DNA from 2 places in the Paraburkholderia largidicola genome. Region 2 is predicted to be linked to the other one. Evidence: predicted binding sites of a transcription regulator. Region 2 holds the regulator's gene; the other holds the start of a gene.
The links. Region 2 encodes FliA, which starts transcription of late flagellar genes. Its sites were predicted from a motif close to CTAAAGTTTNNNNNNNNNNNGCCGNTA; they were not measured.
Positions count from the first base shown of each region.

Region 1: the regulator FliA is predicted to act here: its motif matches at 14,056-14,082, upstream of PPGU16_RS35425 (flagellin domain-containing protein).

Region 1 covers NZ_AP023176.1:1,497,504-1,513,566, reverse strand. Annotated here, with positions in the region: gene PPGU16_RS35480 (TRAP transporter large permease) at 1-495, shown strand, start outside; gene tkt (transketolase) at 609-2,585, shown strand; gene PPGU16_RS35470 (D-2-hydroxyacid dehydrogenase) at 2,612-3,568, shown strand; gene kdgD (5-dehydro-4-deoxyglucarate dehydratase) at 4,355-5,272, opposite strand; gene gudD (glucarate dehydratase) at 5,365-6,705, opposite strand; gene PPGU16_RS35455 (lactonase family protein) at 6,804-7,865, opposite strand; gene PPGU16_RS35450 (2-hydroxy-3-oxopropionate reductase) at 7,862-8,755, opposite strand; gene garL (2-dehydro-3-deoxyglucarate aldolase) at 8,807-9,592, opposite strand; gene PPGU16_RS35440 (aldehyde dehydrogenase (NADP(+))) at 9,822-11,405, shown strand; gene PPGU16_RS35435 (FadR/GntR family transcriptional regulator) at 11,481-12,242, opposite strand; gene PPGU16_RS35430 (porin) at 12,781-13,932, shown strand; gene PPGU16_RS35425 (flagellin domain-containing protein) at 14,170-14,988, shown strand; gene PPGU16_RS35420 (GGDEF domain-containing protein) at 15,081-16,063, shown strand, end outside.
Region 2 covers NZ_AP023174.1:3,553,936-3,569,998, reverse strand. Annotated here, with positions in the region: gene flhB (flagellar biosynthesis protein FlhB) at 1-1,142, shown strand, start outside; gene flhA (flagellar biosynthesis protein FlhA) at 1,139-3,235, shown strand; gene flhF (flagellar biosynthesis GTPase FlhF) at 4,179-6,026, shown strand; gene PPGU16_RS15900 (nucleotide-binding protein) at 6,019-6,888, shown strand; gene PPGU16_RS15895 (RNA polymerase sigma factor FliA) at 6,911-7,645, shown strand; gene PPGU16_RS15890 (flagella synthesis protein FlgN) at 8,583-9,029, opposite strand; gene flgM (flagellar biosynthesis anti-sigma factor FlgM) at 9,128-9,463, opposite strand; gene flgA (flagellar basal body P-ring formation chaperone FlgA) at 9,569-10,840, opposite strand; gene PPGU16_RS15875 (flagellar basal body rod protein FlgB) at 11,083-11,574, shown strand; gene flgC (flagellar basal body rod protein FlgC) at 11,683-12,108, shown strand; gene PPGU16_RS15865 (flagellar hook assembly protein FlgD) at 12,120-12,836, shown strand; gene PPGU16_RS15860 (flagellar hook protein FlgE) at 12,870-14,378, shown strand; gene flgF (flagellar basal-body rod protein FlgF) at 14,401-15,159, shown strand; gene flgG (flagellar basal-body rod protein FlgG) at 15,212-16,000, shown strand; gene flgH (flagellar basal body L-ring protein FlgH) at 16,051-16,063, shown strand, end outside.

The sequences.
Region 1 (16,063 bases), on a different replicon from region 2:
TTCGAATGGGCACGCCTCAAGCCGATGCTGATCGACACGGCCGCGCTGTCGGGCGCGATCCTGCTGATCATCGGCGCGGCGACGGGCATGGCGTGGGCGCTCACGCAATCCGGCTTCTCGGGCCAGCTCGCGCAGACGCTGGGCGGCTTGCCCGGCGGCGCCGCGATGTTCATGGCCGCGTCGATGCTGGTGTTCATCGTGCTCGGCAGCGTGCTCGAAGGCATCCCCGCGATCGTGCTGTTCGGCCCGCTGATGTTCCCCATCGCGCGGCAAATGGGCATTCACGACGTGCACTACGCGATGGTCGTGATTCTGTCGATGGGCGTGGGCCTGTTCGCGCCGCCGTTCGGCGTCGGTTACTACTCGGCGTGCGCGGTGAGCCGCATTCATCCCGACGAGGGCATGAAGCCGATCGTCGGCTATATCGCCGCGCTGATCGTCGGTCTGATCGTCGTCGCCGCCGTGCCGTGGATCTCGATCGGGTTCCTGCACTGACGCATTGCGCTGCGTCCCTAGCAGAACGCAGCGCGCTTCTTTTTCACTCTGTCCAACCTGCGATAGCCGCCGCGCGATGCGCGCAGCGGCAAGGAGAAGTCATGTCCGCACTCATGCCGTCGGTCGAAACGCGACCGCTTGCCAACGCGATCCGCTTTCTGGCCATCGACGCCATCGTGCGCGCCGGCGAAGGCCATCAGGGCGTGCCGCTCGGCATGGCCGAGATCGCGACGGCCCTGTTCACGCAGCACCTGAAGTTCAATCCCGCCGATCCGCAATGGCCCGACCGCGACCGCTTCGTTTTGTCGAACGGACATGGCTCGATGCTGCTCTATGCGCTGCTGCATCTGACGGGTTACGCGCAGTTCGGCATCGATCAGATCCGCTCGTTCCGCGACATGGGCTCGCATTGCGAGGGGCATCCCGAGTTCAATACGGCCGCCGGCATCGAAGTCACGACCGGGCCGCTCGGGCAAGGCATCGCGAACGCGTTCGGCATGGCCGTCGCCGAAGCGTATCTGAACGCGAAATTCGGCGATGCAATCGTCAACCATCACACCTATGCGTTCGTCGGCGATGGCTGCCTGCAGGAAGGCGTCGGTCAGGAAATGATTTCGCTTGCCGGGCATCTGAAGCTCGGCAAGCTGATCCTCTGCTGGGACGACAACCGCATCACCGACGACGGCAGTACCACGCTGTCGATCAGCGAAGACGTGAGCGAACGTTTTCGCGTCGCCGGCTGGCATGTGATCGAAGTCGACGGCCACGATCTCGACGCGCTCGCCACCGCACTCGCAGAAGCGAAGTGCGATCCGCGCCCGTCGATGCTCGCCTGCCGCACGGTGATCGCGCGCGGCATCGCGCGTCTGCAAGGACAACGCGGCGGTCACAGCGGCAAGCTGTTCGAAGCCGATGCCAACGCGGCGCGCAACGAACTGGACTGGCCGCACGCATCGTTCGAGATTCCGCGCGACGTGCTCGACGAATGGCGCGCAGCAGGCCGACGCAGCGAACGCGAATACCTCGCGTGGCACGAACGTCTTGCCGCGTTGCCCGATGACGCACGCGACGAGTTCGAGCGCATCCAGGCGGGCCGCCTGCCCGAAGGCTGGCAGCGCGTGCTGGACGACTACAAGAAGCAGGTCATCGAAAAAGGCGAAGGCCAGGCGGGCATCATGATTTCCGCCGAGATCAACGATCTGCTCGCGCAACTGCCCGAGCGCATGGTCGGTTGCGCGGACCTCGAAGCGCCGACGAGCCACAAGCGCAGCCTGCACGCCTTCACCGCCGAAGATCGCAGCGGCGCATACGTGCATTGCGGCGTGCGCGAGCACGTGATGGGCTCGATGGCGAACGGCATGGCCGCGCACGGCGGCGTGATTCCGCTGGCCGTCACCTATCTCGCGTTCGCCGACTACGAGCGTCCCGCGATGCGGATGGCTGCGCTGATGGGTTTGCCCGTGAAATTCGTGTTCAGCCACGATTCGATTGGCGTCGGCAAGAACGGGCCGACGCACCAGCCGGTGGAGATACTCGCCTCGTTGCGCGCCATGCCGAACATGCGCGTGTTCCGTCCCGCCGATGCCGTCGAAGCCGCCGAATGCTGGGCGCTCGCGTACGAGCATCGCAGCGGCCCGAGCACGATGGTGTTCGCCCGACAGACCTTGCCGCTCGTGCGCACGCGTTTGAGCGCGGACAACCTGTGCGCACTCGGCGGCTACGTGCTCGCTGAAGCCGAAGGCGGCAAGCGCGCTGTCACCTTGCTCGCGACGGGTTCGGAAGTCGCGCTGGCGGTTGCGGCGCGCGAACGCCTGCAACAGGAAGGCATTCCGACTGCCGTCGTCTCGTTGCCCTGCTGGGAACTGTTCGACGAACAGGACCACGCGTATCGCCGCGCGGTGCTAGGCGTGGACACGGTGCGCGTCGGCGTCGAGGCGGCCGTGCGATTCGGCTGGGACCGCTATCTCGGCGAGCGCAGCGGCTTTGTCGGCATGACGGGATTTGGCGCGTCGGGTCCGGCAGAAGCGTTGTACGAGCACTTCGGCATTACGCCCGCGCATATCGTCGCGGAAGTCAGGCGTCATTTCTGACCGATCAGACATCAACAGGAACCAGCATGCAGAAGATCGTCTTTCTCGACCGCGCGACACTCGCGCCACAAATCCGGCTCACGCGGCCGTCATTCGAACACGAGTTCATCGAGTACGACCATACCCAGGCGGACCAGGTCGCCTCGCGTCTGGAAGGCGCGACCATCGCCATCACGAACAAGGTGCCGCTCACGGCCGATACGCTCGCCCGCTTGCCGTCGCTGAAACTCGTGGCCGTCGCCGCGACAGGGACCGACTGCGTCGACAAGGATGCGTGCGAGAAGCACGGCATCCACGTGTCGAACATTCGCGGCTACGCGGTGAACACCGTGCCGGAGCATACTTTCGCATTGATGCTCGCGTTGCGGCGCAATCTGATCGCGTATCGCGACGACGTGTTGAATGGCGAATGGCAGAAGTCCGGGCAGTTCTGTTTCTTCAATCATGCGATACATGATCTCGGCGGCATGACGCTCGGGATCATTGGCGAAGGCGTGCTTGGGCAGCGGGTTGCCGAGATCGGCAAGGCGTTTGGGATGCGGGCGCTGTTTGCGGCGCATAAGGGCCGCGAGGGGCTGGGTCCGCTTTATACGCCGTGGGATGAAGTGCTTGCGACGAGTGACATCATCACGATTCATAGTCCGTTGACGCCGCAGACGCGGGGCATGCTCTCGATGGCGGAGTTTCGCGCTATGCGGCGCAAGCCGCTCATTATTAATACCGCCCGCGGTGTGCTGGTCGATGAGGATGCGCTGGTGCGCGCGCTCGATGAAGGGTTGATCAGCGGGATTGGGTTCGATGTGCTGTCTGGCGAGCCGCCTGCCGATGATAATCCGCTGATGCATATCGCGAAGCGGCCCAACGTCATTGTCACGCCGCATGTGGCGTGGGCATCGGATGAGGCGCAGCAGGCGCTGGCGGATCAGTTGATGGATAACATCGCGAGGTTTGTTGCTGGCGCGCCGGTGAATGTTGTGGTGTAGCGCGAGGCTTTTTTCTTGTCTGCGACGCTGGGGGTGTTTTCGGTTTTTCGCTGGCATCCGCGTTTTGTTATCGGTGCTTCACGCGTTGCCCCTGTGCGGGGCGGCACCTACTTTTCTTTGCCGCCGCAAAGAAAAGTAGGCAAAAGAAAGCGGCTCACACCGCCAGTGCTTGTTCCTGCCTGAGGGCCCCCACAGGTTCTTACGCTTCACACGGCAACATCTCTGTCGGCGCTCGTTGCTAACGCTTCGAACACATGCCTCACCCGCTTCAGACACCCACACAAGGGCTCGCGGCAGCGAATGGTTTCTGCAGCCCAGGTGGCAAACTGTGTGTAGGTTGTCGCGTCGTGTAGCTTGGCGCTCTGACAACGTGGGACGCGTGCGCAGGCGGTCCGGAGCGAGGCGTATGAGGTACTACGACCTACACACAGTTTGCCACCTGGGCGGCGGCGGACTGTCTGGCGCGGCGTGCTGTAGTGCCGGTGTGTGACGCGGGTGAGGCGCACTGCAAGAGCGCTGGCAACGAACGCGAACAGGAACGTTGCCGTGTGAAGCGTAAGAACCTGTGGGGGCCCTCAGGCAAACACAAGAACTGGCGGTGTGAGCCGTTTTCTTTTGCCTACTTTTCTTTGCGGCGGCAAAGAAAAGTAGGTGCCGCCCCGCACAGGGGCAACGCGTGAAGGGGTAAGTCATAACGCGGATGCCAGCGAAAGAATAAGCAAACCAACCAGCACTGGCACCACCGCAAAAAGGCAAATCCCCCCAGCGTCGCAGACGAAAAAAAACCTACTGCGCTCCAAGCTTCTTGATAAGCACATCGAGCTGCGCGAGCTCGTCTTCATTCAGATCGATGAGAGGCGCCCGCACCGGCCCAGCATCATGACCAACGAGCTTGGCCCCAGCCTTAACGATACTCACCGCATAACCTTGCCGCCGATTCCGAATCGCCAGATAAGGCAAAAAGAACTCATCCAGCAACTTGCCCGTAGTGACATGATCATCCGCAGCAATCGCGCGATAAAACTCCATCGCCGTCTTAGGAATGAAATTAAACACAGCAGAAGAATAAACGGGCACGCCCAGTGCCTTATAAGCAGCGGCATAAACTTCAGCCGTCGGCAGACCACCAAGATAAGAGAACCGATCGCCCATGCGACGCCGAATGGTCACCATGCTCTCGATATCGCCCACGCCATCCTTGAACCCGATCAGGTTCGGACACTTGTCCGCGAGCCGCTCCAGCGAATCAGCACCGAGCTTCGAATTGGCACGGTTATACACGATCACGCCCATGTTCTTCACCGCCTTGCACACCTGCTCGACGTGCGCGGCGATCCCTTCCTGCGACGCCTCTGTCAGATAGTGCGGCATCAGCAGCACACCTTGCGCGCCATTGCGCTCCGCTTCCTGCGCATATTCGATCGCGACACGCGTCGGGCCGCCCGCGCCCGCCAGAATCGGTACCTTGCCCTTGCAGGTCTCCGTCGCAGTGCGTATCACATTCGAATACTCCGACTTCGTCAGCGAGAAGAACTCGCCCGTGCCGCCCGCAGCGAAGAGCGCAGTCGCGCCATACGGTGCAAGCCACTCCAGGCGCGCGGCATACGTGTCGGGACGAAAGTCGCCGTTGCGGTCGAAATCGGTGACGGGGAACGACAGAAGGCCTTCGGATACGATCGCTTTGAGTTCTTGTGGCGTGGTCATGTTTGAGTTCGCTTGGGTGTGTCAGTCAGTGTTGAAGGAGTGGCGGCCACGCAGGCCGCGTCGTTCCGGAATGGTTCCAGTCGCCAGAAGAATCAGCGAACGAGGCAAGGGCGCTTGTTGTCGAACTTCCAGTTCGGGATCAGGTACTGCATCGCGACGCCATCGTCGCGCGCGCCGAGTCCGTGCTGCTGATACAGCGCGTGTGCCTTTTCGAGCGCGTCCATGTCGAGTTCGACGCCAAGGCCCGGCCTGGTCGGCACCTTCACCTTGCCGCCGACGATCTGCAGCGGATCGCGCGTCAGATACTGGCCGTCCTGCCAGATCCAGTGCGTGTCGATTGCGGTGATCTTGCCCGGCGCCGCTGCCGCGACATGCGTGAACATCGCGAGCGAAACGTCGAAGTGATTGTTCGAATGCGAGCCCCACGTGAGGCCCCAGTCGTTGCACATCTGCGCGACGCGCACCGAGCCCTGCATCGTCCAGAAGTGCGGGTCGGCAAGCGGAATGTCGACCGATTGCAACTGGATGGCGTGGCCCATCTGGCGCCAGTCGGTGGCAATCATGTTGGTGGCCGTCGGCAGGCCCGTCGCGCGGCGGAACTCCGCCATCACTTCGCGGCCCGAGTAGCCGTTTTCCGCGCCGCACGGATCTTCCGCGTATGCGAGCACGTCGTGCTGGTCGCGGCACAGGCGGATCGCCTCGGCAAGCGACCAGGCGCCGTTCGGATCGAGCGTCACGCGCGCTTCAGGGAAGCGTTCGGCGAGTGCCGTCACCGCTTCGATTTCGGCATCGCCCGCGAGCACGCCGCCCTTGAGCTTGAAATCGTTGAAGCCGTAACGCGCCTGCGCGGCTTCGGCCAGACGCACGACGGTTTCCGGCGTCAGCGCTTCTTCCGTGCGCAGACGCTCCCAGTCGTCGCGTCCTTCGGCGCCGCTCGCGTACGGCAGGTCCGTCTTCTTTCGGTCGCCGATGTAGAACAGATAGCCGAGCATTTCGACTTCGTCGCGCTGCTGGCCTTCGCCGAGCAACGCCGCGACAGGCACGCCCAGGTGCTGGCCGAGCAGGTCGAGGAAGGCCGCTTCGAGCGCCGTCACGGCGTGGATCGTGGTGCGCAGATCGAAGGTCTGCAAGCCGCGGCCGCCCGCGTCGCGATCGGCAAACTGCTTGCGCACCTTGTTGAGCACCGCCTGCAGATTCCCGATCGACTGACCGACTACGAACGGACGCGCATCGTCGATCGTCTTGCGGATGTTCTCGCCGCCCGGCACTTCGCCCACGCCGGTGTTGCCCGCGCTGTCGCGCAGAATCACGATGTTGCGCGTGAAGAACGGGCCGTGCGCGCCGCTCAGGTTCATCAGCATGCTGTCGCGGCCGGCAACGGGGACGACGCGCAATTCGGTGACGGTTGGGGCGCCTTGGGTAATCGTAGACATGTGAGTCGGTCCTGGGGTTGGGTCCCAAAAGTGGCCTGTGATGGGCCTGTGGAATTCAATGAAAGAGGTTCGCGCGCTGCCGCGTCATGCGTGAACCGCTACGTCTGCATGACGATCTCGACCCAGTTCGCGCCGCGTCCGCCTTCGCAGCGCGAGACGGCGGAGAGGGCACCTGAGTCGGCGTCGATCGCGTACACGACGACCTGCGCGGACCTCTCGCCGCACGCGACGAGGAAGCGGCCCGACGGGTCGATCCTGAAGCCGCGCGGTTGCGCTTCCGTATCGGTGAATCCGGCGTATTCGAGCGAGCCTTCGCGGGTCGCGCGGTAGGCGATCAGACGGCTCGACGTGCGCTCGGCGACGTAGACGAAGCGGCCATCGGGTGTCAGCTGGATATCGGCGCCCCAGACGAGCGTCGCGGCTGTCGCCGCGTCGATTTGCGCAGTGCGCAAGCAGCCGTCGTTCAGATGCGCGAGCGACGGGGCGCGCGGCGACACGCTGCGGGCCGACAACGCGCCCGTTTCGTCATCGCGCGAAAACACGGCGACGGTCGCGCGAAATTCGCTCGATACATACAGCGTTTTTTCATCCGGCGACAAGCGCAGATGACGCGGACCGAAGCCTGCTTCCACGGGCACCTTCTGCACGAGTTCGAGCGCTGCGTCGTTCGCCTCGCGGACGATCGAAAAACAGAACACCGTGTCGGAGCCAAGCGACGTCGCATACGCGAAGCGGCCATCCGCCGACGCGATCACTGCGTGCGCATGCACGAAGCCTTCGACCACCTGGCGCGGCCTGATTTCAGTACTGTCCAATGGGCTGGCGGGATACAGGCTCACGGACGACTCGCCGTACGACGCGCCGAGCAACCAGTCGTCCGACGGCGTCAGCGACAGATACGCAAGACTCGGCTCGATCGACGCGGTACGCAGATGCGTGAGACCGCCCGTGTGCGGATCGACCGAATACGTGACGATGCTCCGTTGCGCGCCGCGGGTGGCGGCATGCAGCACGCGGCCATCGGCCGAGAGAGCGAGCGGCATCACGGTGTCGCCGGCCGGATGGCGCGCGACGGGTTCGATGCCGCCCGTCGATCCATCGACGCGGAATACGGCGAGATCGCCATCCTCCGCGTTCGAGACGATTGCAAAAAACGTCATGTCTGCTGTTGCCCGATTTCGTGGTCGGCGAGATATTCAAGCGCGCGCACCATGCCCGAGTGGTCCCACGCCTTGCCGCCGTGCGCCGCACAGGCATTGAACAGCGCCTGGCAGGTGGCCGTGTTCGGCAGCGAAACGCCGAGCGCTTGCGCCGTGGATAGCGCGAGGTTCAAGTCTTTCTGATGCAGTTCGATGCGGAAGCCTGGATCGAACGTGCGCTTGGTCATGCGCTCGCCGTGCACTTCGAGAATGCGCGACGAAGCGAAGCCGCCCATCAATGCCTTGCGCACTTTCTCCGCGTCGACGCCGGCCTTCGATGCCAGCAGCAGCGCTTCGCCAACGGCCTCGATCGTCGCGGCGACGATCACCTGGTTCGCCACCTTGCAGATCTGGCCCGCGCCCACTTCGCCGATCAGCGACACGTTCTTGCCCATCATGTCGAACAGCGGCTTGACCTTGTCGAACGTGGCTTGCGCGCCGCCGACCATGATGGTCAGCGAAGCGGCCTTCGCGCCGACCTCGCCGCCCGATACGGGCGCGTCGAGATAGTCCGCGCCTTTCTCGCGCACGCGTGCCGCGAAGTCGCGCGTGGCGATGGGCGAGATCGAGCTCATGTCGACGACGATCTGCCCCTGGTGCAGCTTGCTCGCGACGCCGTTCTCGCCGAACAGCACGCGCTCGACGTCCGGCGTGTCCGGCACCATGATGAAGATCACGTCCGCTTTCGCCGCGACATCCGCGGGGCTAGCGGATGCCGTCACGCCCGCTTGCGTCAGTTCGTCGGGCACGCCGCTGCGCGTGAAGGCCGTGAGATCGACGCCGTTCTTGCGGAGATTAGCTGCCATGGGCTTGCCCATGATGCCGAGTCCGATGAAGCCTGCTGTTTGCATTCGCTACTCCCGATAATGTGATGTGAGGTGACGGCCGTGAGTTCAGGCCGATCAGGCCGGCATGAAGTGCTGGCGGACATTGAGCGCGCCGCTGCGCAACAGGCCCATGTCGGCGCACACGGAGACCAGTGTGGCACCCATGCCGAGATAGCGCTCGGCGTCCTGCTGCACGTGCGCGAGGATGCCGGACGGCTTGCCCGCGGCTTTCGCGCGGTCGAAGACATGGGCGATGGCCTGCTGAACATCGGCGTGACCGGCGTTGCCCAGTTGGCCATGCGCGGCGGCGAGGTCGGAAGGGCCGATGAAAACACCGTCGACGCCATCGACCGCGAGAATCTCGTCGATTGCAGCGACGGCCGCGCGGCTCTCGATCTGCACGATGACGCAGATGTTGTCGTTGACCACCTGCAGATAGTCCGTCACCGCACCATATCGATTTCCGCGCTGGCCCACCGACACGCCGCGAATGCCGTGCGGCGGGTAGCGGGTCGCGGCCACGGCGCGGCGCGCATCGTCTGCGCTGTCGACGAACGGGATCAGGAAGTTGAAGAAGCCCGCGTCGAGCATGCGCTTGATGATGACGTTGTCGTTGGACGGCGGCCGCACGATGGGTGCCGAGCGGCTGTCTTTCAGGGCCATCAGTTGCGGTATCAGCGTGAGTTCGTCATTGGGCGCGTGCTCGGCGTCGAGCAGGATCCAGTCGAAGCCCACGGTGCCGAGCAGTTCGGTCGTGATCGGGCTGGCCAGCGACGCCCAGCAGCCGATCAGGCGCTCGCGGTTTTTGACGGCGGCGCGAAAGCCGTTCGGTAACGGTTGATACGGTGACGACGAAGCCATCTCGATCTCCTGGGACGGGCGCTGCCCGCCCGGCAAAGTACGTCTTGCGAACTATGGTATGTCATAGGACGTCTGAACACAAGATACGTTGTCAGTTGACCGCGAGAAAGAATGGTAAACCCTGAAAGCTTGTGGCAAGCGCCGCGCCGGTGAAGGTGGTCATTGCGTCAGCGTCGGCGTATGTTGTACGATGACCGATGTTAAACCAGCCAAATGGAGAAGAGACATCGTGCAATTGACGGGTGACATGCTGATCGGACGGCAGGCGGTTCATGGCGCGGACAGGGCGCTGCGCGCATTCAATCCATCGACGGGCGAGGAGATCGACACACCTGTATTCGGCAGCGGTACGGTCGAAGACGTCTCGCGTGCCTGCGAACTGGCGCCGCAGGCTTTCGACACCTACCGGCATCTTCCGCTTTCGCTGCGGGCCGAGTTTCTCGAGCGGATCGCGGACGGCATCACGGCGCTCGGCGATGCGTTGATCGAACGCGCGCACGCCGAATCCGGGCTGCCGAAGGCGCGGCTGGAAGGCGAGCGCGCACGGACGACGGGGCAATTGAAGCTGTTCGCCAATGAAGTGCGCGCGGGCCAATGGCTCGCGGCGACGCTCGATTCGCCGTTGCCCGAGCGCAAGCCCTTGCCGCGCCCGGATCTGCGCATGCAGAAGATTCCCGTTGGGCCGGTGGCCGTGTTCGGCGCAAGCAATTTTCCGCTTGCGTTCTCGGTGGCGGGCGGCGACACGGCGGCAGCGCTGGCCGCCGGATGTCCGGTCGTCGTCAAGGCGCATCGTGCTCATCTCGGGACATCGGAGATGGTCGGGCGCGTCATTCAGCGCGTGGCGGCAGACATGAACCTGCCCGAAGGCGTGTTCTCGATGATCGTCGGGGCGGGCAGCACGGTCGGCGAGGCACTCGTCGCGCATCCGGCCATCAAGGCGGTTGGCTTCACGGGTTCGCGCGCGGGCGGCACGTCGCTGATGAAGGTCGCGGCGAATCGTCCCGAGCCGATTCCCGTCTACGCGGAAATGAGCAGCATCAATCCCGTGTTTCTGTTACCCGTTGCACTGGCTGCGCGCGCCGGGACGATCGCGCGGGGATTCGTCGATTCGCTCGCGCTCGGCGCGGGGCAGTTCTGCACGAATCCTGGGCTGGTGATCGGTATCGACGGCCCCGAATTGCGCGCATTCACACAAGCTGCGGCGCAGGCGCTCGATCAGAAGCCTGCGCAGACGATGCTCACGTCGGGCATTCATGCCGCGTATCAGGAGGGCGAGGCGAGACTCGCTGCAATCGAAGGCGTCGAGCCGGTTGCGCACGGTCTCGAATCGACAGGGCCGACCCAGGCGCGCGCGGCACTGTTCGTCACCGAAGCCGCCGTCTTTCTGAAAAAAGCCGAACTGGAAGACGAGGTGTTCGGTCCCGCATCGACGATCGTGCGGTGCAAGGACGAGCGGGAGTTGCTCGCAGTCGCCGAGCACTTCGCGGGGCAACTGACGGCCACGATTGCAATGGATCGCGACGATGTGCAACTCGCGAAGAAACTGGTGCCGATTCTGGAACGCAAGGCGGGACGTCTGCTCGTCAACGGTTTCCCGACGGGCGTCGAAGTGTGTCACGCGATGGTGCACGGCGGGCCGTTCCCGGCAACGGCCGACAGCCGCGTGACGTCGGTCGGTTCGACGTCGATCGACCGTTTTCTGCGTCCTGTGTGTTATCAGGATTTTCCGGTAGAACTGCTGCCCGATGCGCTGGCTGACGGCAATCCACTCGGACTCTGGCGTCGTCGCGATGGGGAGATCGTCAACGCGTGATCGTCTGACGCGAATGGCGTTGTAATGAAAAAAGCGGCCATGCTGGCCGCTTTCCCGTTGATTCGATGCAGTGCTTTAAAGCGCGCGTGTCGACGCGGCTTCTTCCGCCTGCGCGCTGGCGCGGCGCAGTCGTTCGCGGCTGCTCGACAGATGCATGCGCATCGCCGCGCGCGCACCGTCAGGGTCTTTGCGCGCGATCGCATCGAGAATGTTTTCGTGTTCGAGATTGACTCGCGCCATATAGGCGTTGGGATCGCTTTGCGCGAGCCCCGCCGAATCCACGCGATGCCGTGGAATCAGCGCCGTCCCCAATTGCGTGAGAATGTCGACGAAATAGCGGTTGCCTGTCGCGTTCGCAATCGAAATATGAAAGCGCAGATCGGCGGCCGTACTGTCGCCGCCGGCGCGGGTCGTTTCTTCGACGGCATCGAGCGCCGAGCGAATCTTCGCGATATCGCGTTCGCTCGCGCGCTGCGCGGCAAGCCCCGCGCATTCCGTCTCGAGGCTGATGCGCAGTTCCAGCACTGACAGCACGTCGTTCAATGTGGTGGCAGGGACCATGTCAAGACCAAGCGGCTCGCGGCGCGGTTCCAGAACGAAACTGCCGATTCCGTGGCGCGTTTCGATCACGCTATTGGCCTGCAGACGCGAAATGGCTTCACGTACGACGGTGCGGCTGACACCGAGCAAGGACATCAGCGTTGTTTCCGTCGGCAGTTGATCGCCGGGCTTGAGCGCGTGCGAGGCAACCTGCTCGTTGACATAAGCGACGACCTGGTCAGCGAGGCTCCCGCGTACCCGCCGTGGGGTCGAACCTGGTGCTGCAGACGCGGCCATGTAACGCTCCTGGGGATTTTCGAGATTTATCTCCATTATACGTTGTCCTACAACGAAAGGCCGGGTTTAGCCTGCGAGCCGCGGCGGCTGTGAAGCGCTTGCGTCCTTGCGTCGGACGAATTAACGGGATAGGTCGGACTGGCTTGTCGGACATCGCAACGCTTTCGCGCATGCTGCCGAAGGCATCGCTTGAACATCCCTCGCGCTGCAGCCGCCAACACGCTGGTTCAGCGAAATCAATCCGACTACCCGCAGCAAGAAAGAAAGATTGGGAAACGCGTCATCGACTTGCACGCGTTGACTTCAAAAATCACGTCACCTAGATTGGCGCCTGTCTGGAAATCGCTTCATATTCTCTCTTTCCACGCAGATGAATAATGATTCCGGGCTTCGGCTATGTGTATTCACATGGCCTTTTTTACTTTGTAAAAGGCAGGATAGCTAACCAGTTGCATATAACCAACAAGTAATTTATCTATTTTTAAGCGCCTGTATTCTCGCGGTCGCAATACATTTTTAACGAGTGATAGAGGAACAGATGAAAAGAACTGCAATTGCGGCTGTTGCATTCACGTTGAGTTCGATGACGATCGCGGCTCATGCACAGAACAGCGTCACGCTCTACGGGCTCATCGATGCGGGCATCGGCTACGTGCACAACGCCGATTCGAACAACAACCTGACGGGCATGATCAACGGCAACCTCAGCGGCGACCGCTGGGGCCTGAAGGGCAGTGAAGACCTCGGCGGCGGCCTGAAGACGATCTTCGCACTGGAAAGCGGCTTCGACGTCGGCACGGGCAAGATGGGCCAGGGCTCGCGCCTGTTCGGCCGCCAGGCTTACGTGGGCTTCGAGGGCGACAAGTGGGGCACCGTCACGCTGGGCCGTCAGTACGATCCGATTACGGATACGGTGCAGGCCGTCACTGCCGACAACTACTTCGGCTCCACGTTCGCGACGCCGGGCGACGTCGACAACAACGACAACAGCGCGCGCGTGTCGAACGCCGTCAAGTATGTCTCGCCGAACTACGCGGGCTTCCAGTTCGAAGGCCTGTATGCGTTCAGCGGCGTGGCTGGCCAGACGGGACAAGGCTACACGTATAGCGGCGCGGCGACGTACTCGGTCGGCGGTTTGTCGCTGGCGGCAGGCTATCTGCGCGCAACGAACAACTCCGCGACGGGCGGGCGCACCAGCTGGGCGAGCAGCACGACGGACTCGATCTTCGACAGTCACATCAACGACGGTTACGTGAGCGCGAAATCGGTCAGCATCGCGCAACTGGGCGGCCAGTACGTACTCGGCTCGGTGACGCTGGGCGCGTCGTACAGCAACACGCAACTGAAGGCCGACGCGAGCTCGAACTTCTCGACGACCGAGAAGTACAACAGCGGCAAGGCATTCGTCGCGTACCAGGCAACGCCTGCTTTGATCGCTGGCGTGGGCTACGCGTATACGGCTGCATCGGGCGATACGTCGGCGCATTACCATCAGGTCAGCCTGGGCGCGGACTACAACCTGTCGAAGCGCACCGACCTCTACGCCGTCGCAGCGTATCAGCACGCCAACGGCACGCAGCGTCTCTCCGATGGCACGACGCAGGCGGCGCAGGCATCGATCGGTTCGTACGGCTATAACGGCACGAGCACGCAAGAGATCGCGATTGTGGGTATTCGCCACAAGTTCTGATGTATTGCATCTGACAAAGCCCGCATGCGTCATTCGGCATGCGGGTTTTTTTTATGTCTTTTAAAAATATCCGGTAAGAAAGTTGAAGTAAGCATAAACGACATGAATGAAAGGCTTTGCGCCCTTAATTTCGGCCTTATCGAACCGTTAGAAAAGAAGCAACGCCACGAATGCACGCATTTATGCATCGGCGATGCGAAGGTCTTTAATGGCAGTTATTGAGTAACGAGGAAGCGAATGCTGAACATCAACACCAACATCATGTCGCTGACGGCGCAGAACAACCTGTCGGGCTCGCAAAGCGCGCTCTCGCAGGCGATCAGCCGTCTGTCGTCGGGCAAGCGCGTGAATACGGCAGCCGACGATGCGGCCGGTCTCGCGATTTCGACGACGCAAACGGCGTCGATCAATGCACTGACACAAGGGGCGGCGAATGCGAACAACGGCATTTCGATGGTGCAGACGACGAACGGCGCGCTGCAATCGATCGTCAGTAACCTGCAGCGTATTCGCCAGCTCGCAGTGGAAGCGGGCGACGGCTCGCTCGACTCGAACGCGCTGGCGAACCTGCAGTCGGAAGTGACGACCCGCCTGACGGAAATCACGCGCGTCGCGCAACAGACCACCTTCAACGGCCAGTCCGTTCTGAACGGCGTTGGTACGATCAACTTCCAGATCGGCGCATTCGACAACCAGCAGATCTCGGCCGACTTCGGCTCGCAGAAATGGGATGCAAGCAGCCTCGGCATCAGCGGCCTGTCGGTTTCGTCGGCATCGGGCGCGCAGGCCGCGATGAGCACGATCGACAGCGTTCTCACGAGCGTCAACACCTTCCAGGCCACGCTCGGCGCAACGCAGAACACGTTCCAGGCTGCCATCTCGACGACGAACACGCAAGCCACGAACATGAGTTCCGCGCGTTCGCAAATCACCGACGCGGACTTCGCGACCGAAACGGCGAATCTGTCGAAGGCGCAAGTGCTGCAGCAGGCAGGCATCTCGGTGCTGGCGCAAGCCAACTCGATGCCGCAGACCGTGCTGAAACTGCTGGACTAACTGAGGCGCGGGCTGAGGTATATTGCGAGGTTCTCTCGCCAGCGCACGTGAAACGGATGAGTTTCATATCGCGAGCCCGCCTCCGGAGCCGTATGCCAGCCTTCGATCTTCGCACCGTCATTCTGATGTCGTCAGTCATGCCAGGCTTGATGGCGCTCGTCATGTTTTCGCTGGGGCGCGGGTTTCCGGCAAACATTCGCGGTGTCGGGCATTGGGCGTGGGGTGCGCTGGTCGTGTCGATGTCGGCGATGCTGCTTGCGTTGCGCGGCAGCATCGGCGACTGGCTTTCGATTGTCGTCGCCAACGTCGGCCTGATACTCGGCACGGGGCTATGGCTGATCGGCAGCCAGCTGTTTTTTGGCTTGCGTCCTTCGCGCCGCTTCGTGGCGTTGCTGCTCGTGATCGGCGTGATCGCGATGAGCTGGATGACGTGGGTGCATCCCTCTGTGGCGGGACGCACGCTGTGCATGTCGGCCATTCTCACGGTGACGTTTGGTTTGAACAGTTTCACGATGCTGCGGTTCGGCAAAGGCAGCAATACGGCGATCTTCGTCGGCTCGATGCAACTGGTGCAGACCGTCGCGACGGCGGCGCGCGGCATGTCGATGTTCGTGCCCGCGTGGGCGAGCACCGGCCTGTTTGCTCCCGACCTCATCCAGAAGATCTATCTGATTACGGGCGCGTTGATGTCGCTGACGGTGACGGTTGGCTTGCTGTTCGTCGCGATGGACCGGCTGCGCAACCACCTCGAACAGCAGTCGTTCATGGACCCGCTGACGGGACTGCTGAATCGTCGCGCATTTCTGAGCGCGCATCAGCAGGAACGCGAGAAGACGATGCGCACGGGCGGATTGCTGTCGCTGCTGCTGATCGATCTCGATCACTTCAAACGGGTGAACGACACATATGGGCATGCAACAGGCGATCGCATCCTGATCGACTTCGCGAAGCGCGTCGCAGAGATGTTGCCGGCGCCGGGCCACGTCGCGCGCTGGGGCGGCGAGGAGTTCGCCGTGCTGCTGCCGCGCGTGCGTCCCGATGAGGCGAGGGACCACGCGGAGCGTATCCGTCAGCG
Region 2 (16,063 bases):
AGGAAGGGCAGGTTGCGCGTTCGCGGGAGCTGGCGACGTTCGCGCTCGTCGCGGCCGGGTTTCTCGGCGCGTGGGGCATGTCCGGCATGATCGGCGAGCACGTGCAGACGATGCTGCGTACGGCCTTCACCTTCAACCACGAGACGGTCTTCGACACGAAGCGCGCGCTGACGAATGCCGGCTCCGTGGCGCGCGAGGGCGGCCTCGTACTGGCGCCGCTGCTCGTGCTGACGGGCCTCGCCGCGCTGCTCGCGCCGATGGCGCTCGGCGGCTGGCTGCTGTCGACCAAATCGCTCGCGCCGAATTTCGGGCGCCTGAACCCCATCACCGGACTTGGCCGCGTCTTTTCGATCAACGGCGTGATCCAGCTCGGCATGTCGATGGCGAAGATCCTCGTGGTCGGGGTGATCGCTGCGACGGCGATCTGGCACCGGCGCGACGACATGCTCGCGCTCGCGACGCAGCCGCTGCACATCGCGCTGTCGAATGCCGGGCATCTGGTGGCCGTGTGCTGCGCGATGACGGTCGCGGGCATGTTCGTGATCGCGGCGCTCGACGTGCCGTATCAGCTGTGGAGCTTCCACAAGAAGCTGCGCATGACCAAGGAAGAAGTGAAGCGCGAGCACCGCGAAAGCGAAGGCGATCCGCACGTGAAGGCGCGCCTGCGTTCGCAGCAACGCGCGATGGCGCGGCGCCGGATGATGGCGAACGTGCCGAAGGCGGACGTCGTGGTGACCAACCCGACGCACTTCGCGGTCGCGCTGCAATACACGGACGGCGAAATGGGTGCGCCGAAGGTGGTCGCGAAGGGCGTGAACCTGGTGGCCGCGCGCATCCGCGAACTGGCCGTCGAGAACAACGTGCCGCTGCTCGAAGCGCCGCCGCTCGCGCGGGCGCTGTATCACAACGTCGAACTGAATCGCGAGATTCCGGGCGCGCTGTACGGCGCCGTCGCGGAAGTGCTCGCGTGGGTCTATCAGCTGCGCCGCTTCAAGGAAGACGGCGGCGTCGCGCCTGTCGCGCCGACGGATCTCGAAGTGCCGCCGGAACTGGACAAGGGCGGCGTGTCGGACGACGACGCCGACCAGGAAGCTGCCGATTCGCTCGGCGGCGACAATCAAAGTAATGGAGTATCAGCATGAACGCCCGCGCAGGTTTCCTTTCACGACGGCCGGACGCGCTGAGCGGCACGAACTTGCGGGCACTGGCGGGCCCGCTGCTGATCTGCATGATCCTCGGCATGATGATCCTGCCGTTGCCGCCGTTCCTGCTGGATCTGCTGTTCACGTTCAACATCGCACTGTCGATCATGGTGCTGCTCGTCAGCATGTACACCATGAAGCCGCTCGATTTCGCGGCCTTCCCGAGTGTGCTGCTGTTCTCGACCTTGCTGCGCCTGTCGCTGAACGTCGCGTCGACGCGTATCGTGCTGCTCGAAGGCCACACCGGGCCGGGCGCGGCGGGTGCGGTGATCAAGGCGTTCGGCCACTTCCTCGTGGGCGGCAACTTCGCGGTCGGTATCGTCGTGTTCGTGATCCTCATGGTGATCAACTTCATGGTGATCACGAAGGGCGCGGGGCGTATCGCGGAAGTGTCCGCGCGTTTCACGCTGGATGCGATGCCCGGCAAGCAGATGTCGATCGACGCCGACCTGAACGCCGGCATGATCAACGAAGACCAGGCGCGCAAGCGCCGTCTGGAAGTCGGGCAGGAAGCCGAGTTCTACGGCTCGATGGACGGCGCGAGCAAGTTCGTGCGCGGCGATGCGATCGCCGGCCTGCTGATCATGGTGATCAACATCATCGGCGGGCTGATCGTGGGCGTCGTGCAGCACGGCATGGACTTCGCCGACGCGGGCAAGACCTATACGCTGCTGACCATCGGTGACGGCCTCGTCGCGCAGATTCCGTCGCTGGTGATTTCGACGGCGGCGGGCGTGATCGTGTCGCGCGTCGCGACCGACGAAGACATCGGCACGCAGTTGACGGGCCAGCTCTTCACGAATCCGCGCGTGCTGATGATCACGGGCTCGATCCTCGTGCTGATGGGGCTGATCCCCGGCATGCCGCACTTTGCGTTTCTGCTGCTGGGCGGCGGCGCGATCCAGCTTGCCCGCGTGATGAAGAAGCGCGCGACGCAGAGCAAGACGTCGACGGCGCTGGCCGAAGTGGCGCCGCAGGCGCTCACGCCGGCGGAAGGCTCGGAAGCCAGCTGGGACGACGTGACGATGATCGACGCGCTGGGGCTCGAGGTTGGTTATCGGTTGATTCCGCTCGTCGACAAGAACTCGGACGGCGAACTGCTCAAGCGCATCAAGAACATCCGCAAGAAGTTCGCGCAGGAAATCGGTTTCCTGCCGCCTGTCATTCATATCCGTGACAACCTGGAACTGCGGCCGAACGGCTACCGGATTGCACTGAAGGGCGTCGAAGTGGGGGTGGGCGAGGCGTATCCGGGCCAGTGGCTCGCGATCAATCCTGGTCAGGTGACGGCGGCGCTGCCCGGCACCCCGACCACCGATCCCGCGTTCGGCCTGCCGGCGATCTGGATCGACACGAATCTGCGGGAGCAGGCGCAGGTGTATGGCTACACGGTTGTGGACTCGAGCACGGTGGTCGCGACGCACCTGAACCACCTTGTTGTGACGCACGCGGCGGAACTGCTCGGCCGCCAGGAAGTGCAGGCGCTGATCGAGCGGATGCAGAAGGATGCCGCGCCGCTGGTTGATGATGTCGTGCCGAAGATGTTGCCCGTTGCTACCTTGCAGAAGGTGCTGCAGAACCTGCTGGAAGAGGGGGTGCCGATTCGCGACATGCGGACGATTCTCGAAGCGCTGTCGGAGCATGGTTCCAAGATTACCGATCCGCATGATCTGACGGCTGCGGTGCGGCTTTCGCTTGGGCGCGCGATTACGCAGCAGTGGTTCCCGGGCAATGGCGATATCCAGGTCATGGGACTCGATGCGCATCTGGAGCGGCTGTTGACGCAGGCGCTTGCGACGGGGGCGAATCCGGGTCTTGAGCCGGGCCTCGCCAATACGCTTTTGATGGAAACGCAGAAGGCGATGACGCGGCAGCAGAATATGGGGCTGTCGCCGGTGATGCTTGTGCAGCATTCGTTGCGGGCGATGTTGGCCAGGTTTTTGCGGCGTAGTTTGCCCCAGTTGAAGGTTCTTTCTTATGCTGAGGTGCCGGATACGCGGCACGTGCGGGTCGTTAATGTGATTGGAACGTAAGGTTTTTTTGGTTTGTCTGCGACGCTGGGTGGTTTGCTGTTTGGTTTCGCTGGCATCCGCGGTTCGTTAGCGTGCTTCAAGCGTCGCCCCTGTGCGGGGCGGCACCTACTTTTCTTTGCCGCCGCAAAGAAAAGTAGGCAAAAGAAAGCGGCTCACACCGCCAGTTCTAGTGTTTGCCTGAGGGCCCCCAAAGGTTCTTACGCTTCATACGGCAACAAGCCAGTTCGCGCCCGTTGCCAACGTTCTCTCGGTACGCCTCACCCGCTTCATGCACCCGCGCCGCTGCACGCCCTGCCGGGCAGTCCGCCGCCGCCCAGGTGGCAAACTGTGTGTAAGCCCAAGTGCTTCACACGCCTCACTTCGGACCGGTAGCACACGCGTCCCACCCCGAAAGAGCGCTCCCGTCTGCGACGCGACAACCTACACACAGTTTGCCACCTGGGCGGCACATACCATTCGCTGCCGCTGGCCGTTGTGCGGGTGTCTGAAGCGGGTGAAGCGTTCATTCAAAGCGTTGGCGACTGGCACCGGCCAGGGCACTGCCGTGTGAAGCGTGGGGGCGTTGGGTGCCCGTGGACAAGAACAAGAGCTGGCGGTGTGAGCCGCTTTCTTTTGCCTACTTTTCTTTGCGGCGGCAAAGAAAAGTAGGTGCCGCCCCGCACAGGGGCGACGCCTGAAGCACGCTAACAAACCGCGGATGCCAGCGAAACCACAAGCAGACCACGCAGCTCGCGCAGCAACAAAAAAACACTCCCCGGTATGCCCGTGCCGCAAAAGGCACACAACCAAAACCCAAACCGGGAACCGGCAAACCCTCCCCATTGCCCGAATTGCCAGCGTTTCACCTTCTTTATTGCCCGATAGCCAATAGACGTCTCCCGCAATAATTCATCTCATCGGGAATCGGTATGTCGCCGGACCGGGCAGCTCATCGGAGAACAGCTTGAACATTCGCAAATTTGTCGGTGCAACGAGTCGTGACGCGCTGCGTCTCGTCCGCGAGGCATTGGGCTCCGATGCAGTCGTGCTGTCGAACCGTACCAACGAGGATGGCAGCGTCGAAATCGTCGCCGTCGCCGACCGCGATCTGAGCGCCATCGCACCGCGCAGCCAGGAAGGCGCCGCCAGCCAGGGCGCAGGCCCGAACACGGCAGCAGGCTCCGCACGCCCCCTGCTGCCCTCGGCGTCGTCGATGCCCGTCAACAACCCGTACGCGAGCGGCATGCCCGACGTGTTCTCGTCGGTGTTCGGCGCAAGCCCCGAAGCCGGCACGGAACGCATGCCCGCGGTCAGCGAAGAAAAGGCCGGCCCGCAAGCAGCATCCGCCGAAAGCGCGGCAGTCGAAAGCCCGGCAGCCGCAGCGCGCCCAAGCGACGACGTGCGCGTCGACCTGCGCAGCGAAACGCCCGCCGCATCGGCGAAAGCCACCGCGCCCGCGATGCCCGAAGCACCGGCCCGTCAGCGCACGATGGCCGAAACGAACCCCTGGCTGATCGATCACGCACGCCGCATCGCGACGAAGGACGTGGTCCACGCAGCCAATCCGACGATGACGCCCGCCGCTGCGATGGCACGCGGCCTGGGCACGCCCGTCGATGCAGGCAACGAAGAAGCAAAGCCCGACTGGGCTCGCGAAGCCGCGCAACTCGCCGCGCGCCGCGCCGCGCAGAAGAACAACCCTCCGACGATGGCCGACGGCGCAGGCGACATCAACACGGCGCGCGACGGGCGCAAGAACGCCGCCGCCGCCGACATGACGCCGAAGCAGGCCGCCGCGCTGACGGAATCGATCAAGTCGCGCATCGAGCAGATGGTCAACGAGACCGTGATGCAGGAGCTCACTTCCATGCGCGGCATGATGGAAGAGCAGTTCGCGGGCCTCGTGTGGGCCGATCGCCAGCGCCGCAGCCCGACGCATGCAGCGTTGACGCGACATCTGTTCGCCGCCGGCTTCTCGGCGCAGCTGGTGAAGATGGTGATCGACAACCTGCCCGAAGTCGAAGGGATGGACGAGGGCATGGAGTGGGTCAGGACGGTGCTCGAATCGAATGTGCCCGTGATGGAAAACGAAGACGCGCTGATGGAGCGCGGCGGCGTGTTCGCGCTGATGGGCCCGACGGGCGTCGGCAAGACCACGACCACGGCCAAGCTCGCCGCGCGCTGCGTGATGCGCTTCGGCGCCAGCAAGGTCGCGCTGCTCACCACCGACAGCTACCGGATCGGCGGTCACGAGCAACTGCGCATCTTCGGCAAGATTCTGGGCGTGTCGGTGCATGCCGTGAAGGACAGCGCCGACCTGCAACTGGCGCTCTCGGAACTGCGCAACAAACATATCGTGCTGATCGACACGATCGGCATGAGCCAGCGCGACCGTCTGGTTTCGGATCAGATCGCGATGCTGTGCCGCGCCGGTCAGCCTGTGCAGCGCCTGCTGCTGCTGAACGCGACGAGCCACGGCGACACGCTGAACGAAGTCGTGCAGGCCTATCAGAACGCGCCGGACCAGCAGCCGCTCGCCGGCTGCATCCTGACCAAGCTCGACGAAGCGACCAACCTGGGCAGCGTGCTCGATACGGTGATCCGCTACAAGCTGCCCGTGCACTACGTGTCGACGGGACAGAAGGTGCCGGAGAACCTGTACGTCGCGACGAAGAAATTCCTCATCAAGAGCGCCTTCTGCATTCCGCGCGAGAACTCGCCTTTCGTCCCGCAGGACGAGGACGTGCCGGCGCTGCTGTCGGCCCTGTCGGCCCGTTCGACCGCCGATCTGCACGAGGTTCGCTTTGGATAAATTCGTGCTGGACCAGGCTGAAGGACTGCGGCGTTTGCTTGCGCGCTCCGGCTCGCGGGTCATAGCGGTCGCAGGTGGCTCGCACGGCGTAGGCGTGACGACGACGGTGGTGAACCTCGCCGCGGCGCTCGCCGAGCAAGGCAAGGATGTGCTCGTCATCGACGAAAGTCTTGGCGAGCGTTCGGTGAGCGCCATGCTGGGCGGCGTGCGCAACGTGGGCAATGTCGCTGCCGTGATGCGCGGCGAGATGACGCTCGACGAAGCGGCCGGACGGCATTCGCTGGGCTTCGCGGTGCTCAATGCGTCGCGCGGCAATCGCGACAGCTGCACGCGCGAGCAGATGAGCGTGGTGCTGAGCGGACCGGCAGATGTGGTGCTGATCGATGCGCAGGTGGACCGAGAAGGCTCGCTGTCGGCGCTCGCGATGCAGTCGCACGACGTGATGGTGGTGACGCGCGTTGCGGCGCAGGCGATCACCGATGCGTATGCGTGCATGAAGCGCCTGCACTTCGCGCATGCGATCGCGCAGTTCCGCGTGCTCGTGAATCACGTGCAGAGCGTGGCCGATGCGCATACCGCGTTTGAGAACCTGGCGGGCGTGGCGGGGCGTTATCTCGCTGTGTCGCTTGAAGATGCCGGCTGCGTTGCAGCCGATCCTTTGATGGCGCGAGCCATGGAGTTGTCGCGTTGTGTCGTCGATGCTTTCCCATCGGCACCTGCTGCGCGTGATTTCCGTCATATCGCAGCCGAACTGCAGTACTGGCCGATGCGGCCAGCGATTTCGTCACGGACGCATGGCGTGCCGCCGACGACCGTAACAGCGGCGCAATTCGCCGATCAACCGTCAGCGCAGCACGCGTGAAGGCAAGGACAAGGGGAGCACGATGTACAACGCTCAAGGAAAAATTTCGCAAGCCGAGGTTCTGACGAAGTACGCACCGCTGGTGCGCCGTCTCGGTTTGCAGCTCGTGGCGAAGATGCCGGCAAGCGTCGATCTCGACGATCTGATTCAGGCGGGCATGATTGGTCTGCTGGACGCGGCGAGCCGCTACAAGGAAGACCAGGGCGCGCAGTTCGAGACGTACGCGAGCCAGCGGATTCGCGGCGCGATGCTCGACGAGCTGCGCAGTAACGACTGGTTGCCGCGGAGCTTGCGGCGGACGTCGCGCGAGGTCGAATCGGCCGTGCATCAGGTTGAGCAGTCGCTCGGGCGCTCGGCGAGCGAGACGGAGATTGCTGAGCATCTGAAGATGCCGCTCGATGAGTATCAGTCGATGTTGCAGGATCTGCACGGCAGTCAGTTGATCTATTACGAAGACTTCGATCGATCGGCCGATGATGAGCCGTTTCTGGATCGGTACTGCGTTGATCATTCTGATCCGTTGTCGGCATTGCTGGATGAGTCGCTGCGCGGGGCTTTGGTTGAGGCGATTGACCGGTTGCCCGAGCGGGAGAAGCTTTTGATGTCTCTCTATTACGAGCGTGGGCTGAATTTGCGGGAGATCGGCGCGGTGATGGAGGTCAGCGAGTCGCGGGTTTGTCAGTTGCATTCGCAGGCCGTTGCACGGCTTAGGACTCGCTTGCGCGAGCAGGCATGGGCTTCTGCCGAAACTAGCTAATGCGCTTTTGATTTTTGCCCTGCGGGCTGCTGGTTTTTTTGCTTCCTCTTTTTCTTCTTCGAGAGCCGATCTTTTATAGGTCGGCTTTTGTTTTTTGGGTTGTCTGCGGCGCTGGGTGGTTTTTTTGGCCTTTTCGCTGGCATCCACGATTTGTTAGCGTGCTTCAAGCGTCGCCCCTGTGCGGGGCGGCACCTACTTTTCTTTGCCGCCGCAAAGAAAAGTAGGCAAAAGAAAGCGGCTCACACCGCCAGTTCTTGTATTTGCCTGAGGGCCTCCACAGGTTCTTACACTTCACACGACAACCACGTGATCCACGTTCGTTGCCAGCGCTCTTGCAGTGCGCCTCACCCGCTTCACGCTCCCGCAATACAGCACGCCGTGCCAGATAGTCCACGGCCGCCCAGGTGGCAAACTGTGTGTAGGTTGTCGCGTCATATAGCTTGGCGCTCTTACATGGTGGAGCGTGTGCGCTTTCGGTCCGAAGTGAGGCGTGTGGAGTACTACGGCCTACACACAGTTTGCCACCTGGGCGGCGCATACCGTACGCTGCCGCTGGCCCGACTACGGATGTTTGAAGCGGGTGAGGCGCTTATTCGAAGCGTTGGCAACGAGCACTGACTGGGGCACTGCCGTGTGAGGGATGGGGACGTTGGGGGCCCGTGAATAGGAACACGGGCTGGCGGTGTGAGCCGCTTTCTTTTGCCTACTTTTCTTTGCGGCGGCAAAGAAAAGTAGGTGCCGCCCCGCACAGGGGCAACGCTTGCGAACCAGAAGCAAATCGCGGATGCCAGCGCAAACGCACAGCAAACCACCCAGCGTCGCAGACAAGCAAAAACCAAAACCAAAAACCAAAAAGCCGATACTCTCAACGAGCACCGGCCAAGTAAAAACCAAAAAAAACGGGGATAAAGAAGGGGGAGAACCCCTTCAAAAAAACTCACATTCCAAACGCTGGAACCCGCCCATCGGGCCCATACAACGCGCCTCGCTCGGGCCCAACAGCCACGTTCAGAGCGGCGAGCGCCCGCCGGTTGTACTCCATGCGAGTACGAATCAAAGCACCATTGGTCGTATTGAACCGCCGAGCCCGCTCAACAGCCTTCTGCAACAAAGACCACTGCGTCGCCAGACGAGAATCAGCAGCAACAGCCAGCTCCATCCCCTTCCATCCCGCCGGATACCCCAACTCAGCGAGTTGCGAATCTCGCGCCTTCTCCAGCGTGGAGAGCCGCTCCACCAGCTCCATCTTCTTTTCGACGATGGGCGGCAGCGTGTCGATGGGATGCACCGTGGTCAGCGCCCTCTCCTCGGCAGCGAGGACAGAAGCAAACAGCTCCACAGCGGAATATTCGTCGATGACGGTGGCAAGCAGGGCGTCTTTCATCACAAAGCAACTCGCTAGGCACCGGCTCGCGCAACACGCAAACCGGATTTGTCACAAATACCGCCCGGCACACGCCGCACCGTCCATCGGTGCGTCCATCAGTTGCCGGACGACTGGCTCTTCTTCTGCAACAGGTCGCGCGCCGTCGCCAGCACGCCATCGGCGATCTTGCCGGAGTCGATCGTCAACGTACCGTTTTTGATCGCCTGCTTGATCGACTCGACATGCGCCGTGTCGATATCCGACGAACCGGCGCTCGCGAGGCTGTGCAAATGCGACGACAGCCCCGACAGATTCACATTGGCGTCGCCCGACGCGCCCGTGGCCGTCGACGTACCTGCGCCGCCCGTCGTGGCGGCGTCGCCTTGCTGCGTGCGCTGCAGCCCGTCTTTCAACGTCTGCAGGCCTGAATGGGTAGTGGAATCAACTTTCACGATTGGCTTCCTGAACGATTTGAATGAATTAACGGCATTCACCCATCGAACTTTAGGTCAATCGATCCGACACGTTTTTCAAGTTGTAACCACCGGTAACACCCGTCAGAGCTGGATCACGACGGTTCCGCCGTCCTTCACGATGCCCTGGATGATCTGCCCATTCGCCGTCTTCACCCGCACCGGCTGGCCCGGCGACGCGTTGTTCATCGCGCTGCCTTCCGACGAAATCGCAAAACCGTCACCCTGCGCTACCACCTTCACCGATTGACCGATCGTCACCGAGTCCGCGCTCTTCAGCATGTCCCGGCGCAGCGGCAGCCCCGCCGACACCCGCATCAGCGACACCGAACCGACAGCCTGCGCCGGATCGGTGATGACGGCTTGCGGCAGCAGCGTCAGGTCGCCATCGCGGGCGATGAGGTCGGCGGCGGACAGCAGCTCGCCCGGCGCAATCGAGCGCGAAGCGAGAAAGTAGGTCGCGTGGATCGACACCTTGGCCTGCAGATACAGCGTCCACGGATGCTCGCCCGAGCAGCGCACGCCGACCGTCGTGCGGCCCCAGACGCGCGCGCCCGTCGGCAGGAACGGTTCGAGCGTCGTGCACGCGGCAAGGCCGCGCGGAAACACCGTCGCGACGGTGATGTCGACCTTGCCCGGCAATCCCGCCGACTGCTGTTGCAAATACGCAAGCGCGGCGCGGCGGATCGCTTCGCCGTCCTGCTGTCCGGCCGGTACGGGCGCCGCCGGTTGCGCGGCGGCCTGAGCCTGAGCCTGAGTCTGCGCGGCAGCAGGCGGCACCGCGGCCGCGGCGCGCAACTGCGCCGCTGCGGCAGTGCCGGTAGCGGGATTCACCGCAATCGGCTGAACACCCGCCGTCGGTCGCGCTGCGGCCTGAGCCGGCGCGACCACGACGGGCATCACCTGACGCGATGCCGGTTGCAGGCTGACGCGCATCATGCCCGGCGCACCCGCATTCACAATCCTGTTGGCAGGCGCGGCGGCAACACCTTGCTGCGCCGACGTCTCACCCGCGCCCGGAATCACGATCGCGCCATCCGCATGCGCGGCTTTCGCGAAACGGTCCGCCTCGTCGCGAGGATTCGCGGCGAGCGTTGCAGGCGCAACCATCGGCGCCGGCACACTCGCGCGCGGTGCTGCGGCGGGCGCAGGCGTGTTGATCCGCTCCGCCAGTGCCTGCAGATCGGCGGGGTTCTTCTCGCCGGGTCCGGCAATGACGATCGGTCCGTTGTTCTCTTGCGCATGCGCAATGGATGCGGCCGCGCAAGCGCTGACCAGCGCCATCGCCGACAGCGTCCGGGCAGCACGCGCGCCCGGACGGCGAGCATCGCGTGAAGCGGTGACGGGCAAGGGCATGGTCTGACTCCTTCATTGATGCATAGGTACGAATCGCATTCTAGAGATCGCGCCTCCCGTGCAAACGGTGAATAGAGGCGTCCTTCCCCGGCTATTCGTCCGATTAAGACTTGCGCACCGCCCGCACAATTCACCACATGCAAAAAGGCCATCCCGGCCAACGCAGTCGAAACGCTTCTTACCGAACAAGGCGAATCGTCGGCGCGAAACGGGAAGCCACGGACCGTTCCACGGAGAACCCAATGCTGGACAAACTCGATGCCGAATTTGCCTTTGGCCGCCAGGCGCTCGATGTGCGCGCCTATCGGCAGGAACTGCTGTCGTCGAATATCGCGAACTCCGATACGCCTGGCTACAAGGCGCGCGATGTCGACTTCGCTTCGTCGCTCGCGGGCGCGCTGAAGAAAAGCGGCGGCTCGACGGCGGGCGCCTCGAACAACGCGCCGCTCGCGATGACGCAGCCGGCGGGTGTGTCGCAAGGCATGTCGATGGCCGCGACGGAGCCGGGCCACATGACGGGCAAGGCGCGCCTCATTCCGACAGGCGGTCCGGCCGACGACTTCGGCAAGGTGGGCTACCGCATTCCGTCGCAGCCTTCGCTCGACGGCAACACGGTCGATCTCGACGCCGAGCGCGTGCAGTTCGCCGACAACTCGCTGCACTTCGAGTCCGGCATGACGGTGCTGTCGCAACAGATCAAGTCGATGCTGTCGGCGATCACGTCGAACGGTTAACGACATGGCGCCGCCTTCCATATAGAGGGCAGCGCGCTGGATCAACGCTAAAAACCAACAACGCTACGGGATTAGACGCCGGTGCGCCGGCAAGAGAGGTCGAAAGCCATGCCATCCCTGATGAACATTTTCAACGTCGCCGGTTCGGCGATGTCCGCGCAAGCACAACGCCTGAACGTGACTGCGTCGAACCTCGCGAACGCCGACAGTACGACGGGCCCGGACGGCAAGCCGTACAAGGCGAAGCAGGTCGTGTTCGCCGTCAATCCGATCGGCGGCGCGCGCACGGGCTCGGGCCAGCAGGTCGGCGGCGTGCAGGTGACGGGCGTCATCGACGACCCGACGCCCATGAAGACGTCCTACGACCCGGGCAACCCGGCCGCTGACGCAAACGGTTACGTCCAGATGCCGAACGTCGACCCGGTGCAGGAAATGGTCAACATGATTTCGGCCTCGCGCTCTTACCAGGCCAACGTCGAAACGCTCAACACCGCGAAACAGCTGATGCTGAAGACGCTCACGATCGGAACCTGAGGAGAGTTTCCTTGACTACGCAATCCACAATCGGCAACAACGGCGCGACTGTTTCGCAGACGTTGCTCGATACGATGAACGGCACGAGCAGTGCGTCGTCGTCATCGAGCTCGTCGTCCAGCGCGACGTCGGGCAGCGACCTGCAGAACACGTTCTTGCAGCTGCTCATCGCGCAGATGAAGAACCAGGACCCGACCAACCCGATGGACAGCTCGCAGATGACCTCGCAGTTGGCCCAGATCAATACGGTGACGGGTATCGCGCAGCTGAACACGTCGCTGACGTCGCTCGCCACGCAACTGACGACGAACCAGCAGACCCAGGCCGCGAGCCTCATCAGCGCCACGGTGCTCGCCCCGGGCGACAGTTTCTCGGTGGCATCGGGCAAGGCAACGGGCTTCGGCGTCACGCTCGCGAACGACGCGACGGACGTGCAGGTCACGGTCAAGAACTCGGCCGGCCAGATCGTCAACACGATCGACCTCGGCAAGCAGTCGGCAGGCACGATTCCGATCGGCTGGACGCCCGTCGACACGGCCGGCAACGCGCTGCCCGACGGCACCTACACGTTCACCGCGAGCAGCACGACGGCAAACGGCACGGCTTCGCCGGCCACGCTGTCGGCGGCCACGGTGCAGGGCGTCATCAAGCAGCCGGACGGCACGCCGGGCCTCGTCCTCTCTAACGGCAAGACGGTCGGCCTGACGTCGGTCGCCGCCATCATCTAAACGCATTCAGCTTCAGCAGATACGGAGACCGTCATGGGTTACCAGCAAGGATTGAGCGGACTGGCAGGCGCATCGAGCGACCTCGACGTCATCGGCAACAACATCGCCAACGCGAATACCGTCGGCTTCAAGCAAGGTGCGGCGCAGTTCGCGGACATGTACGCGAACTCGGTCGCCACGGCCGTCAACAACCAGATCGGCATTGGCACGCGCATGTCGGAAGTCGAGCAGAACTTCTCGCAAGGCACGATCACGAACGACGACATCGCGCTGCACGTCGCCATCAACGGCAACGGCTTCTTCCAGATGTCGAACAACGGCTCGGTGACATACTCGCGCAACGGCGTGTTCCAGCTCGACAAGAACGGCTACATCGTCAACGCCGACGGCCTGAAGCTGATGGGCTACGCGGCGAACGCGAACGGCGTCGTCAACACGGCGGGCACGGTGCCGCTGCAGGTGCCGACGGCCAATATTCCGCCGACGGCCACCAAGGGCATCACGGCTGGCCTGAACCTGAACGCGCAGGACAAGCTCGCGCTGGGCACGCCTACCGCGACCTTCGCCGGGACCAACACGGGCACGTTGACGAACAACGGCGTGTCGATCACGGACGGAACGCAGGGCACGAACGCCAACACGTACACGGTCACCTTCACCAGCCCGACGGCCTACACGGTGACGGGCAGCGACGGCTCGAGCGTAACGGGCACGTACTCCGCCAACTCGCCGATCAAGCTCGGCAACGGCGAAACGATCACGCTTGCCGGCACGCCGGCCACGGGCGACGCGGTAACGGTCACGCCGACGCCGCTCGCTTTCGACCCGAACAACAGCGCGACGTACACCTACTCGACGTCGGTGCCCGTCTATGACTCGCTGGGCGGCAAGCAGCAGGTCGACATGTACTTCGTGAAGACGGCGGCCGGTTCGTGGGACGTGTATGCAGGCAAGGACGGCAGCGTCCCGACCACCAAGATCGGCACCGCGAAGTTCGACACGTCGGGCAATCTGGTCAGCACGCTCGATGCATCGGGCAACCCGACCTCGACGCTGTTCGCATTCAACTTCTCGATCCCGAACTCGGACGGCTCGGCAACGCCGCAAGGTCTGACGCTGAACATCGCCGGCACGACGCAGTTCGGCAGCAAGGACGGTGTCAACTCGCTGACGCAAGACGGTTTCGCGGCGGGTCAGCTGACGAGCTTCTCGGTCGGCGCCGACGGCATCATCACGGGCAACTACTCGAACAACCAGACGGCGGCGCTCGGCCAGGTCGCACTGGCGACGTTCGCGAACCAGAACGGCCTGATCAACCTCGGCAACAACGAATTTCAGGCAACGGCAGCTTCTGGCGTCGCAGTGATCGCGGCGCCGGGTTCGACGAACCACGGCGTGCTGCAAGGCGGCGCGACGGAAAACTCGAACGTCGACCTGACGAGCGAGCTGGTGAACCTGATCACGGCGCAACGCGATTACCAGGCGAATGCGCAGACGATCAAGACCCAGCAGGCCGTCGACCAGACGCTGATCAACCTGTAATAGCTGACGCACCGACACCATCATGGACCGGCTCATATACACCGCGATGTCGGGCGCGACCCAGGCGCTCGAACAGCAGGCCGTGGTCGCGAACAACCTCGCGAACACCTCGACCACGGGCTTCAAGGCCCAGCTCGCGACGTTCCGCGCCGTGCCGATGGCGTTCGGCGACGGCAGCACGATTCAGGACGACACCACGCGCACTTTCGTGCTGTCGTCGACGCCGGGCGCGGACTACACGCCCGGCCCGATCCAGCAGACGGGCAACCCGCTCGACGTCGCAATCCAGGGCCCGGGCTGGCTGTCGGTGCTGACGCCCGACGGCCAGGAAGCGTACACGCGCGCAGGCAACCTGCACGTCGACGAAAACGGCCAGCTCGTGAATGCCAGCAACATGCCCGTGGTGGGCGGCGGCGGCCCCGTGTCGATTCCGCCCGGCGCGCAGGTGACGATCGGCAAGGACGGCACGGTAACGGCGCTGATGCCGGGCGACCCTGCCACGACGATCGCGCTCGTCGATCAGCTGAAGCTGGTGAATCCCGCGCCTGGCGCGCTCACACGCGGCAATGACGGGCTCTTTCACACGAGCGACGGCAATCCCGCCGATGCCGATCCCGCTGTGGTCGTGACGGCAGGGGCACTCGAAGGCAGCAACGTGAACCCGGTGTCGGCGATGGTCTCGATGATCACCAACGCCCGCCAGTTCCAGATGCAGACCAAGATGATCGAGTCCGCTGACCAGAACGAACAGTCGGCCAACAAGCTGCTGAACTTCAGCTAATCCCGACGCAGATTTTACGGAACGCAGAACGCGCTTCCACGGAGAGAAACAAGTGAACCGCTCACTCTATATCGCCGCCACGGGCATGAATGCGCAACAGGCGCAGATGGACACGATCTCGAACAACCTCGCGAACGTCAGCACGAACGGCTTCAAGGGCTCGCGCGCCGTGTTCGAAGATCTGCTGTATCAGACGATCCGCCAGCCGGGCGCGAACTCGACGCAGCAGACCGAATTGCCGTCGGGCATCCAGCTCGGCACGGGCGTGCAACAGGTTGCGACCGAACGTCTGTACACGCAGGGCAACCTGCAGCAGACGGGCAACTCGAAGGACGTCGCGATCAACGGCCAGGGCTTCTTCCAGGTGCAGATGCCGGATGGCACGACCGCGTACACGCGCGACGGCTCGTTCCAGACCAACTCGCAGGGCCAGCTCGTCACGTCGAGCGGCTATCAGGTGCTTCCCGCGATCACGATTCCGCAGAACGCGACGTCGCTCACGATCGGCAGCGACGGCGTGGTGTCGGTGACGACGGCAGGCTCGACGGCGACGACGCAGATCGGCTCGTTGCAGATCGCCACGTTCATCAACCCGACGGGTCTCGATGCGAAGGGCGAAAACCTGTTCCAGGAAACGACCTCGTCGGGCACGCCGAACGTCGCGACGCCGGGTCTGAACGGCGCCGGCACGCTGAATCAGGGCTATGTCGAAGCGTCGAACGTGAACGTCGTGCAGGAACTGGTGAACATGATCCAGACGCAGCGCGCGTACGAAATCAACAGCAAGGCCGTGACGACCTCCGACCAGATGCTGCAGACGCTCAGCCAGATGCCGGTTTAAGCAGGCTGATCGCAAGGCTGAAAGTCGGAAACACTTAGGCGGTAACCAAGATGTCGCACCTCA